DNA from 4 places in the Actinoplanes sp. NPDC051537 genome. Region 4 is predicted to be linked to each of the others. Evidence: riboswitches for the same ligand, from Rfam matches in the RefSeq annotation. Region 4 holds a riboswitch; each other region holds the start of a gene.
The links. A riboswitch is a leader RNA that binds a small molecule or an ion and turns the genes downstream of it on or off. The one in region 4 is predicted to bind cyclic di-AMP.
Positions count from the first base shown of each region.

Region 1 (3,197 bases), on a different contig from region 4:
GCTGTGGCGCGGGCTCCGGCTGCGGGTGAACGTGTCGGCCGACGAGGTGACCTACTCGCTGCGCAACGGCGGCGGCTCGGCCCGGCTCGTGCTGATGCACCACGGCAAGGAGGTCGAGGTGACCCAGGTGAAGCCGGTGAGCGTGCCGATTCCGCCGGCCGGACCGGTGGGGCCGCCGCCGACCCAGCCGGCGGGCCGGGCCCCGGTGCGCCGGGCTCCGCAGGACTGACCGAAAACGACGAGGCCCTCCGCGATAAGTCGCGGAGGGCCTCGTCGTTTCGGCGCTTTTCGGCTCTTACAGCAGGGATACGTGCACGTGGTCCTTGTGGGCGCTCACACCGTGATAGGCGTGCCACTTGCCGGTCGCCGGGAACCAGATCTGCTGATACCAGATGACGTAGTAGATGCCCAACCGGTCGGCGTTGCGCACGAGGAACGCCATCAGGTTGTTGCCGTAATTCTTCATGTCGGCGTTGTGCGCGTTCGAGAAACCGCTCTTCTGCAGGGACCAGTCGCAGGCCCGGCCCTTCGGATGCTCGAACGGCCCGCCGTTGCGGTGACAGCCGACGAAGCGATTGAAGCCCGCCTTCTTCACCTCTTGGTAGAGGTGCAATGTACGCGCGGTGATGCAACCGTCGGTGGTGGGATCGTTGACGGTGCATTTCTCCGGGGAGAAACCGCCATCGGCGTTACGCGGGGCGGGCGCCGCGGTCTTCGACACCGCGTCGACGAAGCCGCCGGTGAGGCTCGTCCCGCCGACCAGCGTCAGCGCCTTCTCGGCCGAGTCCTTCTGCTTCTGCATCACGAGCAGGCTCGTCTTCTGCGCCTTCACCTCGGCGTCGAGCGCGGCCTTCTTGCTGTTGACCTCGTCGATCGCCGCGTTGAGCTCGTGCAGCTTCCGGTCGTGCAGCGTATTGATCTCCTCGAGGGAGACCGCCTTCTTCAGGAAGTCGCTCGACCCCTGGCTGCCGAGCAGGAAGCTCGCGGCGCCGAGGTGGCCGGTCTGGTACTGCTGCGAGGCGATCGCGTTGACCTCGGGGATCAGCGTGTTGCGCTTGGCCTCGGCCAGGTTGATCTGGACGGCCAGCAGCTTCTGGGCCGCTGTCGACTTCGTCACCGCGGCCTTCGCCTGCACGTACTTGCGGTTCGAGGACTCGAGCACGTCGTTGAGCGTCGCGTTCGCCTCGATGTCGTCATCGCCCTCGTCGGGAGTCGCCGACGTCCCTGAGGAGGTGTCGGGGTCGGCGCTCGCGGGGGCGGCCGGAGCCGCCGCCAGGAACGAGACAGCCACGAGCGGCGCCAGGGCAAGCGTGAGCCACCGGCGGGTTCGTACGGTCATCCAGCCAGGTTCCTTCCGGTTAACCGCCGACCGGGTTAGCTGACGGGTTCGGGACGGAAGCGATCCCTACCGCTCTCGCGGATTCACCCCATTGAGGAACGTTTGGTTCCCCGGCTCGCCTCGCGGCGATTAGGCGGTGGTCTGCCGGCGCCTCGGGGGCGGCGCCTTCGGCGGCAGAGCCGTCGGTGAGTTTACCCGAGAGTCGGGAACGCATCAGGGTCCAATAATCGATGAATGCAGTGAGCGGGCAAACACTTTCCGTCATGACGTGACCCATGGTCATCAATCAATCGCATACGGTACGAGAACTGTCGATCAATCGATCTTCTGGGTATCGTCGTTCCCGATCCCCGGCCGGGGATCGCCGCCTAATCGCCGCGAGGCGAGCCGGGGAACCAAACGTTTCCTCCTGGGGTGAATCCGCGCGAGCGGTAGGGAACTTCCGTCCCGAACCCGTCAGCTAACTCGGTCGGCGGCCGACGGAAGGAAAGAGTGTGCGGCACAAAACTGTCCGCCGCCGATTAGCGGCAACGCTCGCCCTGCTGATGGCCGTCGCCGGGCTCGCGTTCGCGGCCCCGGCCGCCGCGGCGCCGGGCGACAGCGGAGACGACGGCGAGGGCGGCTCCAAGACGCTGATCCAGCAGCTCGAGGCGGCCTCCAAGGGCTACCTCGTGGCCCGGGACGCGCTCGCCGCCTCGAAAACCCAGCAGGCCCAGCTCACCGCCCGGATCAAGCAGCTGGACGTCGAGGTCGCTCCCCTTCAGGCGACGGTCGACCAGATCGTCACGGAGGCCTACAAGTCCGGTCGCCTCGGGCCGATGAGCGCGCTGCTCACCGCCAGCTCGGGCGCCGGCTTCCTGGACCGGGCCGAGACGCTCGAGACGGTGGCGGTCAAGCAGCAAGCGGCGCTCTCCGACCTGCGGGCCAACCGTGACGAGCAGGCCAAGGCCAAGCTGGCGATCGACGCCACCATTCGTGACCAGCAGAAGCAGGTCAACGTGATGGCCAAGCGCAAGGTTCAGGCCGAGAGCGCGCTGAAGGCGGCCAACGCCGGGCAGGACGACCCGCAGCCCAGCGACGGCGGCAGCAGCAAGTCGGCGTCCTCGTTCTCGGGCGGCAGCGGCATGGTGGACGACCCGACCAGCGGTGGCCGCATCACCCAGCGCCTGCTCTTCGCGATGCGGCAGGCCCAGGCCGATGGGTTCACGCACTACGTGCACTGCTGGCGCGAGCAGAACAGCGGCGAGCATCCCAAGGGCCGGGCCTGCGACTTCGCGGCCGACAAGGGCGGGTTCGGCGGAGTGGCGACCGGCGCCAGCAAGACGTACGGGAACAACCTGGCCAACTACTTCATCAACAATTCCAGCAAGCTGGGTGTGCTCTACGTCATCTGGTTCCGGCGGATCTGGCTACCGTCGAGCGGCTGGAAGGCGTACAGCGGTGGCAACGGCGATCCGTCCAGCGATCACACGAACCACGTACACCTGTCGGTGATTTAGGGATTTATGGGAGTACGGGGCCTTACTTCTTCACGAAGGCCTCGTACTCCTTCATCACGTCGTCGGTCGGGCCGTCGGCCTTGATCACGCCGCTCTCGAGCCAGATGCTGCGCTCGCAGGTGTCCCGGATCGACTGCTCGCTGTGGCTGACCAGGAAGACCGTGCCGGCCTCGGCCCGCAGATCGCGAACCCGCTGCTCGCTGCGCTTGCGGAACTTCGCGTCGCCGGTGGCCAGCGCCTCGTCGATGAGCAGTACGTCGTGCTTCTTGGCCGCGGCGATCGCGAAGCGCAGCCGGGCGCCCATGCCGGACGAGTAGGTGCGCATCGGCAGCGAGCTGAAGTCGCCCCGCTCGTTGATG
Region 1 covers NZ_JBVJIU010000016.1:215,512-218,708, forward strand. The annotation lists gene ACZ6TB_RS34965 (glycoside hydrolase family 65 protein) at 1-229, shown strand, start outside; gene ACZ6TB_RS34970 (coiled-coil domain-containing protein) at 296-1,339, opposite strand; cyclic di-AMP (ydaO/yuaA leader) riboswitch at 1,349-1,485, opposite strand; cyclic di-AMP (ydaO/yuaA leader) riboswitch at 1,695-1,830, shown strand; gene ACZ6TB_RS34975 (coiled-coil domain-containing protein) at 1,834-2,838, shown strand; gene ACZ6TB_RS34980 (ABC transporter ATP-binding protein) at 2,861-3,197, opposite strand, start outside.
Region 1: it holds a riboswitch for cyclic di-AMP, as region 4 does, so the genes downstream of both, ACZ6TB_RS34970 (coiled-coil domain-containing protein) here and ACZ6TB_RS07255 (C40 family peptidase) in region 4, are expected to answer to the same signal.

Region 2 (3,197 bases), on a different contig from region 4:
GCGGAGCCGAGTCGCTGAGAGCCGCCGGACGCGGCCGACGCGCACGCGTGAGACGACTCAGCACGCGCGCGGGCCCACGTTTGGGGGCAGAAATCCGGCGATTCAGGGCAGACACGCCCGGCACTATGCCATGACCATCGACAGACACGGAAGTTCGATGCCCCTACCGGGTGGTGTCGTCCGAGGTCCGGTTCTCCCGCGGCTCCGGGTCGTCCTCGCGCTCGTCGGACTCCGCGAGGATCGCCTCAGCCTGCGCCTGCGGGTCGGCGCTGCCGGCCGCGCGCTCTTCGGGGAGCAGTTCGGCGGCGCGTTGCTCGATGCGGTCCTCAGTCATGATCGACGAAGTACCCCGCCCCGAAGGGCCGTGAAACACCGCGCGGCCCCCGGGAGAACCCGGGGGCCGCGCAAGAGATGTCGGTGTGCATGTCGCCTCTCGGCGAGTGGCACGACACGGCTCCAGCCGAACGGTATTCCGTGAAGGCATTAGTGGTGAGGCCCGGGGACACTGGACACACCGACATCTATTCTCAACCGTCGGTCGCCCGGCCCGATTCCGTGAGCGATTGTGACCTGAGTCACTTCCGGTCGCGGTCAGAAGGCCTGGGTCAGGCGGGACGGGTCCACCTCGCGGCCGGGGTGGCGAGCCATGTACTCGGTCTCCAGGTCGGCCGTGCGCCGGAAGTGGTTGTCCAGGGCCGCGTCGGGGCCGTGCCGCAGCGTCTCCAGGCGCGCGCGGTAGAGACTGGTCAGCTCCCGGAACAGGTCGTCGTCCGCGAGCGTGGCGGGGTCCACGCCGATCTCGTTGTCGAGCATCGCTACCTCCGCTGGTCGGGCCGGTAAGGGAGCGTTGCCCGTGCGGACGGCGATCAAACACCCGCCGGTACGCTCGTGGGCATGAAGGGGCTGTGGACGCCGGCGTGGATCGCCCGGCACGTCCTCGCGCTCGCCGCCGTGGTGGGCTGCCTCGGGCTGGGCTGGTGGCAGTTCAGCCGGGCCAGCGGTGGCAACACGCTCAGCTGGGGCTACACCTTCGAGTGGCCGGTCTTCGCGGCCTTCTTCGCCTTCCTCTGGGTGCGCGAGGTGCAGCTCGCCCGGCGCCCGGCGCGGCCACCCGAGGAGGATGCACCGGTGCGGCCCCCGGGCTCGCCGGTCACCGCCGGCCGGCCGGTCCGGGTCGCCGTCGCGGCGCCACCCGCCGAGGACGACCCGGAGCTGGAGGCGTACAACGACTACCTCGCCTGGCTGGCGGCCCACCCGGGCGCCCGGGCGACGGACTACCCCGGAAACTCGCCGAAGAAATAGGAAGTGGATCGTGCAGGGAGCCCTCATCCGTTACCGGATCATCGCGTGGATCGTCGGCGTCTGCCTGCTCACGCTCGTGCTGGTCGGCATGCCGCTGAAGTATCTCGGTGACAACGACACGGTCGTCGCGATCGTCGGCCCGGCCCACGGCTTCCTCTTCATGGTCTACCTGGTGCTGACGTTCGATCTGGCGCGCCGGGCGGGCTGGCCGTTCCTGCGGATGCTCCTCGTCATGGCCGCCGGAACGATCCCCTTCCTCTCGTTCTGGGCCGAGCGTAAGGTCACCAACGCGTGGGTTCCCGCGGAGCTGGCGAAAAGTCCCGTTTGACGGCCGGAATAACGCCGAGTCTTCGCCGAATGACAATGCGTTATCGGGATCATTGGTGCATATCTGGCGTTTACCTTAAATCCCGCGCAGAGACCTTGATTTTGTTTCGCGCATCGATAAGTTAATGCGGTTGGTTCGGTCCGCAGCCACTTCCCTCGGGTGGCGCCGGCCAACGCCGCCGAATCGGCGCGACGTGCCCCCCACGTCTCGGCCGAACCGGGGAACCGCGTTCCTGGGGTGAATCCGCTGTTCCAGCGGTAGGGCCTTCTTCCGCCCGAATCCGTCAGCTAACCCGGTAGGTGGCACAAGCGGAAGAAAGGTCTAGCAACCGGTGCCAACCCCCCGCACCAGCCTGCGGTCTCTCGCGGTCGCGGCCATGGCGATCGCGCTGACCGGGTCCCTGGCGACCTCGGCACACGCGGCGCCGTCCGAGAGCGAGCTCAAGAAGCAGATCGAGACCGCCTCGAACCAACTCGAGGACATCACCGAGTCGTACAACAAGCTCAACATCGACCTGAAGAAGACCGGCGACGACCAGAAGAAGCTGGCCGCGTCGATCGCTCCGGCCAAGGCGAAGATGGTGGTCGCCGAGGCCCAGGTCCAGTCGGTCGCCTCCACCGCGTACATGCAGGGCCGGGTCGGTCCGATGACCGCGCTGCTCGGCGGCGACCAGAGCAGCCTGATCGACCGGATGAGCTACCTCGACATGATCAGCCGGTCGAACCAGCGCGACATCGACGACTACGCGCAGACCACGCAGACCTTCGCCGAGCGGCAGGCCGCGCTGAAGACGACGCAGGCCAAGCAGCAGGCGCAGCTCAAGGCGATGGCGACGCGCAAGAAGACGATCGAGAGCAACATCAAGAAGCTGCGCGCCATGCGAGAGCAGGCGTTCGGCAGCGCGACCGAGACCGGCGTCTCGGGCGCCGCGGGCAAGGCGCCGAACATCTCCGGCTCGGCGGGCATCGCGGTCGACTTCGCGTACGTGCAGGCGAACAAGCCGGCGTACTACGGGTACGGCGACTCCGGGCCCAACACCTTCGACTGCTCGGGCCTGACCATGGCCGCCTGGGCCAAGGCCGGTAAGTCGCTGCCGCACAACGCGGCCGCGCAGTACAGCGCCACGGCCCGCATCACCAAGTCCCAGCTGCAACCGGGCGACCTGGTGTTCTATCGCAGCCTCGGCCACGTCGGCCTGTACGTCGGCGGCGGCATGATCATCGACGCGTCCCGCGAGGGCGAGCCGATCAAGAAGCGGACGATCAACATCATGACCCCGTACGGCTACGGCCGGGTGAAGTAACCGAACGCGGACATCAAGAAGGCCGGTACCCGAGGGGGTACCGGCCTTTCGCGTCTCGTCGGGGGGGTCAGGCGGCCTGGAGGCCCTCGGCCCGAGCCAGCTCACGCAGCCGGCCGAGCGCCTGGATCTCGAGCTGACGGATGCGCTCCCGGCTGAGCGAGAAGCGCGACGCCACCTCGGTCAGCGAGTGCTCCCGGCCGTCCTCGAGGCCGTACCGCGCCCGCATGATGCCGGCCGACCGGTCGTCGAGGTGGTTGAGCAGGC
Region 2 covers NZ_JBVJIU010000008.1:32,106-35,302, forward strand. The annotation lists gene ACZ6TB_RS20410 (hypothetical protein) at 164-334, opposite strand; gene ACZ6TB_RS20415 (DUF6158 family protein) at 592-867, opposite strand; gene ACZ6TB_RS20420 (hypothetical protein) at 895-1,302, shown strand; gene ACZ6TB_RS20425 (DUF3817 domain-containing protein) at 1,313-1,630, shown strand; cyclic di-AMP (ydaO/yuaA leader) riboswitch at 1,797-1,947, shown strand; gene ACZ6TB_RS20430 (C40 family peptidase) at 1,962-2,933, shown strand; gene ACZ6TB_RS20435 (sigma-70 family RNA polymerase sigma factor) at 3,001-3,197, opposite strand, start outside.
Region 2: it holds a riboswitch for cyclic di-AMP, as region 4 does, so the genes downstream of both, ACZ6TB_RS20430 (C40 family peptidase) here and ACZ6TB_RS07255 (C40 family peptidase) in region 4, are expected to answer to the same signal.

Region 3 (3,197 bases), on a different contig from region 4:
TTCGCCTGGGCCGCCGGGCCGTTCCGCAAGATCTCCGGAACGACGGCGGGTGGCGTCGCCGTCAACGTGTACTCGGTGAGCTCGATCAGCACCTCGAGCGCCAACTCGATGCTGAGCACCGCCAGGGCCGCCCTCGACGCGCACTCGGCCCGCTTCGGCGCCTACCCCTACGGCGAGGCCGACGTGGTGCTCGACAACGGCTACTGGTTCGGCGGCATGGAGTACCCGGGCTTCGTGCTCGACGTGATCAGCTCGACCGCCCTCGCGCACGAGCTCGCCCACCAGTGGTTCTACGGGATCGTGGGCGACGACGAGTACACGACGCCCTGGCTGGACGAGGGCTTCACCGACTACGCCACCGACCTCTACCGCGGCCTGACCGGCTCGGGCTGCGGCATCACCTGGCAGTCATCGGCCGAGAAGCTGACGAACTCGATGGCGTACTGGGACGCGCACTCCAGCCGCTACAGCACCGTGGTCTACGGCTACGGCAAGTGCACGCTGCACGACCTGCGCCGCCTGATCGGCACGACGGCGATGACCAACCTGCTCAAGTCGTACGCGGCGTCGCACTGGTACGGCGTCTCGACGGTGGCCGACTTCAAGGCCGCCGCGCAGGCCGCCGCCGGCTCGACCAGCCTCACCTCGTTCTGGGCCGCGCACCGGGTCGAGGGCTGAGAGGTCGGGGGCTGAGAGGTCGAGGGCTGGGACACAGCGAGGGCCGCCATCCCTGGCGGCCCTCGCTGCACGAAGCACGTACCGAGAAACTCAGCCCGGACGCCGGAAGCCGGCGATCGGTCCCACCTTGTCGAGCACCGCCATGCGCACATGGTCGCCCGTGTGCGGGGCGTGCACCACCTTGCCGCCACCGATGTAGATGGCGACGTGATGGAGACTGCCCGGATAGAAGAAGACCAGGTCGCCCGGTTGCAGCTCGTCCCGCGACACCGCCCTGCCCTCGTTCCACTGGTCTTTCGTGTAGTGGTCGAGGAAGACGCCGACGCTGGCCCACGCCGCCTTCGTCAGACCCGAGCAGTCGTAGCTGTTCGGGCCCTCGGAGCCGAAGACGTAGGGCTTGCCGACGAGGTCGCAGGCTCGCTGCGCCGCGCGGCCACCCTTGTCCTGGCTGTAGGTGACGGGACAGGCCCCGGTCTTGAACGGGCCGTCGGACTCGCCGGCCGCGCCGTACGCCGCGAGCCGCAGCTTCTGGAGCGAGTCGATCTTCTTCTGGATCGCGGCCTTCTGCTGCGCGAGCTGGCTGTCGCGCGCCGCGATCGACTTGGTCAGCACGTCGAGATCGGACTTCATGCCGGCGTACTTGTCACGCAGTTTCGCGACGCCGGCGATCTCGTCCTGCTGGTGACGGGCAAGCTGATCGAGGTACGTCAGCTTGTCGGTCAGCCCGGTGGGCGACCCGCTCACGATCATGGCGTTGAACGCGTTGGGCGAACCCTGCATGTACGCGTCGACGGCCATCCCCCGCACCTGAGACAGGGCAACATCCACCTGGATCTGGAGCGGGGTGAGCTGGGTGGTGAGCTTCTTCAGCTGAGTCTGGTTCTTGAGCAGCTTGCCGTGCACGTCGTTGTACTGCTCAATGACCGGCTCGAGCTCGTTCCACTGCTTGTCGATCTGGGCCTCGACGCTGGCCGGCGAGGGAGTCGCTTGCGCCACGGACGGTCCGGTGAAGACGATCCCGACCGCGGCGAGCGCGCAGGCGAGACTGCGCAGAACTGCGGCGCGGCGCGCCCCAATCCGTTTCACGTAGGTGCGTTATCCCTTCTTCCATCAAGCCGCCGACCGGGTTAGCTGACGGGTTCGGGCGGGAAGCGCGCCCGGCCGCAGGGGATCGCGGCTTCACCCCGACTACTCGGGTCCCCGGTTCGTCGCCATGGACGATTAGGCGGTGGTCCGTCAGATCGTCCGGATGGACGATGGGGGGCTGCCGAACCGGGGACCACCGTACTCCCGATCAAGTCGTTAACTGAAGCTGCCACGGCCAGGAAACTGCTTGCACCGTGCAGGCTACTCAGCGTGACTAGAACGGCCACGCCTCCAGGGCCTGGTCGAGCCAGGGCAGGACCAGGATCACTGTGGGTAGTACGAGCAGGGCCAGGGCGCCGGCCGCGACGGTCACGGTGAGGGCCGCGGACGACCGTGGCGGCGCCGCCAGACGGTCGAGACGGCGCGCCTGGTCGCCCTTCGCGGGACCGACATCCTCCGTCAGAGGGACGGCGTCGGTCAGGCGTTCCAGGGCGCCGCGGAGCGGCGCGGACCCGGTGCGGCGGCGTGCGGCATCGTCGGCCACCATCTCCAGCAGCAGATGTACGGCGTCCAGCGGCGCCCGGCTGCGCAACGGCGCCGGGACGGCGCGATAGAAGGCCGTGAACGACTCCATCACCACCTCGTGGCGGTGGCGCAGATGGGTCTGCTCGTGGGCGAGGACGGCCTCGACCTGAGGACGGTCGAGCAGCCGGAGCGCACCGTCGCTGAGCACCACGCGCGCCTCCCGGCCGGGCACGCAGTAGGCGAGCGGCAGGTTGCCCTGGAGCACGCGGACGTTGTCGTCGTCGAGCTCCTCGCGCTGCTCGGCGCGGTCGAGCAGGTCGACGAGCAGGCGGTGCCGGGCGCGGCGCTCGCGGGAGCGCTTGGTGACGCCGTAGAGCGACCAGAGCAGCCGCAGCACGATGGTCGCGGCCACGGCGAGGGCGCCGACCAGGGCGGCGGCGGTGACCGGCTTGCCGGCGCCGGCCGCGCGGGCCAGCTCTTCCGGGGCAGCGAGCACGACGCCGAGCGCGGAGAGCACGGCGGCCAGGGTGATCGCCTGCCACAGCAGCACCGCCGCGGCCGGCGCGCGGTCGGGCCAGCGGGCGTGGGCGAGGATGCCCGGAACGGCGAGCGACAGGGCCAGCCCGAGCGCGCCGAGCAGGAGCGCGGTCACCCGTCCCACCGCCCCGCCCGCCACCCACGAGCGGATCGGCGAGCCATCATTTCCGCTTGGTCACGGCCTCGAGCGCCGCCTTGAGGGCCTCGGGGGGCAGCCGGCCGACGAAGTAGGCGAGCGCCGCGTCCTGGTCGGTGCTCGCGCTCAGGGCGTCGAGCATCACCGACGCCGTCATCTCCTCGCGGGACTGCGTCGCGGCGTACCGATAAGCGCGGTCGGCCTTCTGCTCGACCACCACGCGCTTCTTGGCCAG
Region 3 covers NZ_JBVJIU010000014.1:293,931-297,127, reverse strand. The annotation lists gene ACZ6TB_RS32485 (M1 family metallopeptidase) at 1-678, shown strand, start outside; gene ACZ6TB_RS32480 (C40 family peptidase) at 769-1,764, opposite strand; cyclic di-AMP (ydaO/yuaA leader) riboswitch at 1,779-1,916, opposite strand; gene ACZ6TB_RS32475 (M56 family metallopeptidase) at 2,039-2,941, opposite strand; gene ACZ6TB_RS32470 (BlaI/MecI/CopY family transcriptional regulator) at 2,988-3,197, opposite strand, start outside.
Region 3: it holds a riboswitch for cyclic di-AMP, as region 4 does, so the genes downstream of both, ACZ6TB_RS32480 (C40 family peptidase) here and ACZ6TB_RS07255 (C40 family peptidase) in region 4, are expected to answer to the same signal.

Region 4 (3,197 bases):
GGTGGGCCGAGCGGCGCCACCGGCTGCAGCGCGACACCGACGCCCTGCGCGACAAGGTGGCCGGGCGTACGGGTTCGCTGGCCCGCACGTTCGACCAGGTGTGCGCGGTCCTGCGCGGCCGCGGCTACCTCTCGCCGGACGGCGAGGTCACCGAGACCGGCCGCATGCTGGGCCGCATCTGGTCCGAGGCCGACCTGCTGGTCGCCGAGTGCCTGCGCCAGGGCGTCTGGGACGGCCTCCAGCCCGATGAGCTGGCCGCCGCGGTGTCCATGGTGCTCTACGAGTCGCGCCGCGAGGGCGACGACCGGGCCTCGGTGCCGAAGGGCGCGGTCACCTCCGCCGTCGACGCGTGCACCAAGCTGTGGGGTGAGATCGCCACCGACGAGGCCGACCACGGGCTTCAGCTCACCCGCGAGCCCGACCCCGGCTTCGTCTGGCCGATGTACCGCTGGGCGCGCGGCGAGCCGCTGGCCCGGGTGCTGGCGAGCGGGCACAACTACGACGCCGACATGCCGGCCGGTGACTTCGTGCGCTGGGCGCGGCAGGTGCTCGACCTGCTCGGCCAGGTCAAGGAGGCGCCGGCCGCCTCCGAGAGCGTGCGGGCCGCGGCCCGCAAGGCCATCGGCGCGGTCAACCGGGGCGTGCTGGCCTACCAGGGCGAGCTGTGACGGTCTACCGCACGCCGCAGTTCGGGCTGCGTGCGGTCATCGCCGGGTGCGGCGCGGCCGGGCTGCTGCTCGGCGATCACCGGGTCATCCACTACACGGCGCAGAGCAACCTGATCACGCTGGCCTACTTCACCGGCGCGCTCTACTGGATGGTCAAGCGGGCTACGGTCGAGCCGCCGGCGCCGCGGTGGCGCGGCGCGGTCACGCTGTGGATCCTGATCACCGGCCTGGTCTCGCATTTCCTGCTCAACCACGGGGCGAACCCGTTGCCGGGGCTGACCGCGGACGACCCGGCGACCGCGCTGACCAACTGGTCGCTGTTCCTCGTGCACTACGTGGTCCCGGTGCTGGTGCTGGCCGACTGGGTGGCGTTCGGGCCGCGCCGCCGGGTGCACTGGCGCGACATTCCGCTGTGGATCGCCTACCCGCTGGGCTACGGACTGATGATCGAGGTACGCGGCGGCCTGTTCCCGGCGGCGTCGGTGCGCTACCCGTATTTCTTCCTCGATCCCACCGGGCACGGGTACGGCTGGGTGGGTCTCCAGTTCCTGCAGCTGGGCGTGATGTTCGGGGTGCTGGGCGCGCTCGTGGTCGGCCTCGACCGGTCGATGTCCCGGGGTCGCGGCCCGGCGCCGGTGGAATCGGACGAAACCCGGCGCCGGCCCGAGACCGTCGACGCGGAAAGCTAGGCGACGCGGAGAGCTGGGCGACGCGGAAAGCTGGGCGAAGCGGAGAGCTGGGCGAAGCGGAGAACTGGGCGAGGCGGAGAGCTAGCCGACGCGGCCGAAGCGGACCTCGCGCGGGCTCCAGATCTTCGCGAGGCGCACCTTGTCGCCGGGCTTGGGGGCGTGCCAGACCAGGCCCCCGCCGGCGTAGACGGCCACGTGGTAGGCGTGCCGGCCGGTGACCCAGAAGACCAGGTCGCCGGGGCGGGCCGTGGCGCGGCTGACCGGGTGGGCGGCGTGGTACTGGGCGTTCGCGGTGCGGGGGAGCTTGATGTGGACCGCGCGGTAGGCGTAGGTGGTCAGGCCCGAGCAGTCGAACGCTCGCGGGCCGGCGGAGCCGTGGCGGTAGGGCTTGCCGTGCTGGGAGCGGGCCGCGGCCACCACGCGCGCGCCGCGCTCCTGAAGGAGGCGGGCGGCCGCGGCGGACGAATACCGGGCGGAGGCGGCCGGAGAGGCCGGAGCGGCCGCGGCGGGAGTGGCCTCGAAAGCCACGAAAGCGGCGAGAAGGGCGATCAGGGCAGCGACAACCGTGGAACGGACAGCAGAGAGCACGGAGGATCCTGGTCCTTCAACCGCCTGCGAGGTTAGCTGTCGGGTTGGGCCTGAAGGCGGCCCGTCGCGCGATGCGACCTCACCCCAAGCCGGCGCGATGGCCGGCGCAATCGGGTTCCCCGCTCCCGCCCACTGAAGTTTCCGATCGGAGACAGGTCATGGACCGCCGCGCGGTGGGCGGGACTCGGCGTCCCCGCGGCGGGTGGCGGCCACCGGCGAGAACGCGCGGTGGCAGCGCAAGAATCGATCGGGCCGGGAAACGGGATCCGGCAGCAAAACGAGCAGCCGCTACCGGATGGCTACCCGTGAATCGGGGCGTCGAGGCCGGTGAGGGGCAGACCGGACCCGCCCCAGGCGGTCGCGATGATCTCCGCCGCGATCGCGACGGCCGTCTCCTCGGGGGTGCGCGCGCCGAGGTCGAGACCGATCGGAGCGGACAACCGGGCCAACTGGGTCTCGGACACGCCCGCCTCGCGCAGTCGGCGCAGCCGGTCGGAATGGGTGCGGCGGCTGCCCATCACGCCGATGTAGCGCGCGGGCGTGCGCAACGCGACCTCGAGGAGCGGCACGTCGAACTTGGGATCGTGAGTCAGGACACAGAGCACGGTCCGCTCGTCGACCGACGTGGACTCCAGATAGTGGTGTGGCCACTGGACGATCAGCTCGTCCGCGCTCGGGAACCGCTTGCGGGTGGCGAAGACGGGACGGGCGTCGCAGACGGTGACGTGGTAGCCCAGGAAGCCGCCGATCCGGGCGACCGCGCCGGCGAAGTCGATGGCGCCGAAGACGATCATCCGGGGCGGGGGCAGGAACGTCTGCACGAAGACCTCGATGTCCTCGAGGCGCTGCTCGCCGTGCGAACCGAGGTGGACCGTGCCGGTGGCGCCGGCCGAGAGCATGCCGGCGGCCTGCTGCTCGGCGGCGCGGTCGAGGCCGGGGTCGCCGAGCGTGCCGACGACCTTGTCGGGCCAGATCACGAGCTGGTTGTCGGTCATCGAGACGGTGGCGACCGGGCGGCCGGACGCGAGGGCGGCCAGCACGTCGTCGAGGTCGGTGAGCGCGACCGAGGGCTGGACGAGCAGCTCGATGGTGCCGCCGCAGGTGAGACCGACCTCGAAGGCGTCGCCGTCGCTCACCCCGTACGTGTGCTGCTGCGCCTTCTTGGTCTCGATGACCTCCTCGGCGGCCGCGTAGACCGCCCCCTCGACGCAGCCGCCGGAGACGCTGCCGAGGACCTCGCCGTGCTCGTTGA
Region 4 covers NZ_JBVJIU010000003.1:71,295-74,491, forward strand. The annotation lists gene ACZ6TB_RS07245 (DEAD/DEAH box helicase) at 1-668, shown strand, start outside; gene ACZ6TB_RS07250 (Pr6Pr family membrane protein) at 665-1,357, shown strand; gene ACZ6TB_RS07255 (C40 family peptidase) at 1,439-1,945, opposite strand; cyclic di-AMP (ydaO/yuaA leader) riboswitch at 1,952-2,099, opposite strand; gene ACZ6TB_RS07260 (XdhC family protein) at 2,245-3,197, opposite strand, start outside.